Regions from separate parts of the Allobosea sp. 29B genome, predicted to be linked through region 2. Evidence: predicted binding sites of a transcription regulator. Region 2 holds the regulator's gene; the other holds the start of a gene.
The links. The regulator PhoB, encoded in region 2, activates phosphate uptake and scavenging genes when phosphate is short. The targets are predictions, from matches to a motif close to TGTCATNNANCTGTCAT.
Positions count from the first base shown of each region.

Region 1: phnC (phosphonate ABC transporter ATP-binding protein) is a predicted target of PhoB. The motif match lies at 1,489-1,505, and genes of this name have one in related genera.

Region 1 is NZ_LR733817.1:1,904,186-1,906,383, reverse strand. Features, by position in the region: gene phnD (phosphonate ABC transporter substrate-binding protein) at 1-549, opposite strand, end outside; gene phnC (phosphonate ABC transporter ATP-binding protein) at 626-1,444, opposite strand; gene GV161_RS09275 (TetR/AcrR family transcriptional regulator) at 1,595-2,198, opposite strand, start outside.
Region 2 is NZ_LR733817.1:2,274,286-2,276,483, reverse strand. Features, by position in the region: gene GV161_RS11145 (hypothetical protein) at 1-205, opposite strand, end outside; gene GV161_RS11140 (NUDIX hydrolase) at 278-703, shown strand; gene GV161_RS11135 (YnfA family protein) at 712-1,032, shown strand; gene phoB (phosphate regulon transcriptional regulator PhoB) at 1,042-1,740, opposite strand; gene phoU (phosphate signaling complex protein PhoU) at 1,768-2,198, opposite strand, start outside.

The DNA of each region.
Region 1 (2,198 bases), 370 kb from region 2:
GTGGCTGCCGGTGTAGACGACCTTGCCGAAGAAGCTCTCCGGCTCGATCTTCATGCCGTCGAGCGCGAAGCGTGGCACGTTGTTGCCGGAGGTCGAGTTCGGGTCGACCAGGCCGAGATTCTTGCCCTTCAGGTCTTCGATCTTCTGATAGGGCGAGTCCTTCTTCACGTAGAAGACCGAATAATAGCCCTTGGTGCCGTCGATATTGGTCTCGATCGCGAAAGCGTCGACCTTGGCGCCGGTCATCAGGGCGCGGGCGAAGGAAGCCGGGCCGTACATGCCGATATGGATGTTGCCGGCGCGCTGGCCCTCGATGATCGCGGCGTAGTCGTTGGCGATGCGCAGCGTCACCTTGGTGCCGAGTTCCTTCGCGAGATAGTTCACGAACGGGGTGTAGCGCTCGACGACGCCCGAGGCGTTCTCGGAGGGGATGATGGCGAAGACGAGCTCGGGATACTTCGCCTTCCAGTCCTGGGCGAAGGCCGGGGCGGCGAGCGTCGCGGCGAGGCCGGCCGCGGCGAGCGTGAGGGTATGACGACGGGTCAGCATGGTGGTGCTCCTTTGGAAAAGTCGATGGTGAATAGTCAGGCGTAAGGGCAGGCCCGCGGGCACGCCGCCGGCTGTCTCAGGCGGCGTTCTGCTTGGCGCGTTTGGCTTCCTGGCTGGCAATGGCGTCGAGCGCGTCGAGCGCCTCGGCACCGGCGTCCTTGGCCTCGATGCCATAGAGCTCGGCGGCGAGCTCGCTGGTCAGCGCGTGCGGCGGGCCGTCGAACACGACCTTGCCGCCGGCCATGCCGATCAGGCGGTCGCAATACTTCGCGGCGATGTCGAGATGGTGGAGATTGCAGACCACGGTGATGCCGTCCTCGCGATTGATGCGGAACAGCGCGTCCATGACGACCTGGGTGTTGCGCGGGTCGAGCGAGGCGATCGGCTCGTCAGCAAGGATGATCTTCGGCTCCTGCACCAAAGCGCGGGCGATGGCGACGCGCTGCTGCTGGCCGCCGGACAGCGTTTCGGCGCGCTGGGCGAGCAGATGGCCCATGTCGAGCCGCTCGAGCGCGGCGATGGCGCGGACCTTGTCGTCCTGTGAGAAGCTCTTGACCAGCGTCAGCGCGGCGGAGCGATGGTTGAGGCGGCCGAGCAGGACATTGGTCAGCACGTCCAGGCGGCCGACCAGGTTGAACTGCTGGAAGATCATTGCGGTATCGCGTCGCCAGGCCCGCAGGGCCGCGCCGCGCAGGGCGGTGACGTCGCGCTCCTCGCTGAGGATGCGGCCTTCGCTGGCGTCGGCGAGGCGGTTGAGCATGCGCAGCAGCGTCGACTTGCCGGCGCCCGAGCGGCCGATGATGCCGACCATCTCGCCGCGTGGAATCGACAGGTTGACGTTGTCGACGGCGGCTTTACCGCCGAAACGCTTGGTCAGACCCTCGATACGCAGCATCAACACTCTCCCGCGATTGCGGGATGATGCGGTATCGGCGGCAGATGACAGCGCCGTGACAGGAGGCGGAGCATTCCGGGACGGTCAAGGCGGAAGGCCGGTCATCGACCGTCAACCATATCGCCCGCACTCGCAGGCGAAGCTGGAATGTCAGGCCGCGCGCAGCAGCAGGTCGACGCAGGCGGCGACATAAGCCTTGCGCGCCGCATCGGGAACCGGATCGATACCGAGCAGGCCGCGGACCTGATGGAAGCCGCGCAGCATGCCGATGAATTGCTCGGCGAGCCTGTCGGCTTCTTTGCGGGCGAGTGGTCGCGGCAGGCCATCACCCGATCGTGAACGCTGCGCGAGCAGGGCGGAGAGTTCCGTGATCATCCGTCCGGCGCCGGCCTCGTAGGCGGCCTGGCCCAATTCGGGAAAGCGAGAGGCTGCCCCGATGATCAGGCGGTGCAAATCGAGCGAGGCCGGGTGCAGCATCATCGCCAGCGCATCCTCGCCGAGGCGCAGCAGGATGGTGCGCAGATCGCCGGTTTCGCTCGGCGGCCGGCGCAGCGGAATCGTCAGCTTTTCAGTGAGTTCGGAGCAGATCGCCAGGAACAGCGCCTGCTTGTCGGCGAAATGGCTGTAGATGGTCTGCTTGGAGACGCAGGCGCGCTGGGCGATCTGGTCCAGGCTGGCGCGGTCGAAGCCCTCGGCCAGGAACGTTTCCGAAGCGGCCTTGGTGATCGCGTCATGTTTATCCGGCCGCGATTTT
Region 2 (2,198 bases):
CGGCCCGCGACATGTGGTCCCTGGCCTTGAACTGCTCGGGACCGCCATCCCCTTCCAGATCCATCCGCACCGTGATGAACGCGATGACCAGGCCGAGTATGCCGAGACCGAAGAAGCCGACCAGGCGGAGCGCGCCATAGCCGACGCCGATCAACAGCGCGGCGAGAAAGGGAAAGGCGATATAGTCCCATTTGGTGAAGCGCATGAAGGCAATCTGCGGGAACCGCGCATCGTCGTCCAGCCGATGCAACCGAACGCCAAACGGCAAGGAGAGAGCATGGGTCCTGTCGAATATGCCTGCGCGCTGCCGATCCGGGATGGGCAGCTCCTGTTGGGCTTGCGGGCTCCGCACCGCCGGAACCGCCCCTCCTGCTGGGATACGATCGGCGGCCATGTCGAGCCAAGCGAGGCCGTCGAGGCCGCCCTCGTCCGCGAGCTGCAGGAAGAGCTCGGCGTCACGACGACGGTCTTCCGCCGTTTCGAGACGATCGAGACGACCGAGACGGATGGCGTCACGCCCGCACTCTGGCATCTGTTCGCGGTCATCGAATGGACCGGCGGCGAGCCCAGGATCAGCAATGACGAGCATAACGAGATCCGCTGGTTCACCTTCGATCAGGTCCGATCGCTGACCCCGCTGGCATCGGAGGCCTATCGCCCGGTCTTCGCCCGGCTGGCCGCGGCTTTCGGGCCGGAAGCGTAGGCATCAGCATGGCGACATTCGCGACCTACGCAGGCGCGGCGCTGGCGGAGATCGCCGGCTGCTACGCCTTCTGGGCCTGGCTCAAGCTCGGCAAGCCGGTCTGGTGGCTGCTGCCGGGCCTGGGATCGCTCGCGGCTTTCGCCTGGCTGCTGACCCTGCTCGACAATCCAGCCGCCGGGCGCGCCTTCGCCGCCTATGGCGGCGTCTATATTGTGGCGTCGCTGGCCTGGATGGCGCTGGTCGAGAAGATCGCGCCCGACCACTACGACCTGGCCGGCGCCGCGCTCTGCCTCGCCGGCGCGGCGGTGATCGTCGCCGCGCCGCGCTGACAGAAGCGCTCAACTTCGCGCAAAAGTCTCGTCGAAGGCATAGCCGGCGCCGCGCACCGTGCGCAGCGGGTCCTTGGCATTGGCGGGCGTGATCGCCTTGCGCAGGCGCCCGACATGAACGTCGACGGTGCGCTCGTCGATATAGACGTCGCGGCCCCAGACGGCGTCGAGCAATTGCGCCCGGGAATAGACCCGGCCCGGCGCCTGCATCAGGAACTCGAGCAGGCGGAACTCGGTCGGTCCGAGATGCAGCTCGGCCCCGGCACGGCGGACACGGCGGGTGGTGCGGTCGAGTTCGAGATCGCCGGCAGCAAGTAAGCCGGCAACGTGGCCGGGCTTGGCACGGCGCAGCAGCGCCTGGATGCGGGCGATCAGCTCGGGCAGCGAGAAGGGCTTGACGACATAGTCGTCGGCGCCGGTGGCAAGGCCGCGCACGCGCTCGGTCTCCTCGCCGCGGGCCGTCAGCATGATGATCGGCACGCGCTCGGTGTCGCGGCGCGTGCGCAGGCGCCGGCAGAGCTCAATGCCGGAGAGGCCGGGCAGCATCCAGTCGAGCAGGACGAGATCGGGCGTATGGTCGCGCAGATGCAATTCGGCGTCGTCACCGCGCGCCACGCTGTCGACCTCGAAGCCCTCGGCCTCAAGATTGTAGCGCAGCAGCAGGGTGAGCGGCTCCTCGTCCTCGACGATCAGGATGCGTGCGGGCATGTCAGGGTCCGTTCAAGCCCCGCCAGTTCAGCCATTGGCTGCCGGCAGGTCGACGAGGATGTTGGTGGTGTCGAGCTTCGGCCGGGTTTCGTCCATGGACTGGCCGGTGACGAGGTAGTGGATGGTCTCGGCGATGTTGGTGGTGTGATCGCCGATGCGCTCGACATTCTTGGCGCAGAACAGGAGGTGCGTGCAGAAGGTGATGTTGCGCGGATCTTCCATCATATAGGTCAGGAGCTCGCGGAACAGCGAGGTGTAGAGCGCGTCGATCTCGTCGTCGCGGCGCCAGACATCCATCGCCTTCTGCTCGTTGCTAGCGGCATAAGCGTCGAGCACGTCCTTGAGCTGGGCCTGAACCAGGCGGCTCATATGCTCGAGGCCGACCACGGCGCGATGCGGCGGCGAGAACTGGCCGGAGATCGCGACGGCGCGCTTGGCGATGTTCTTGGCGAGGTCGC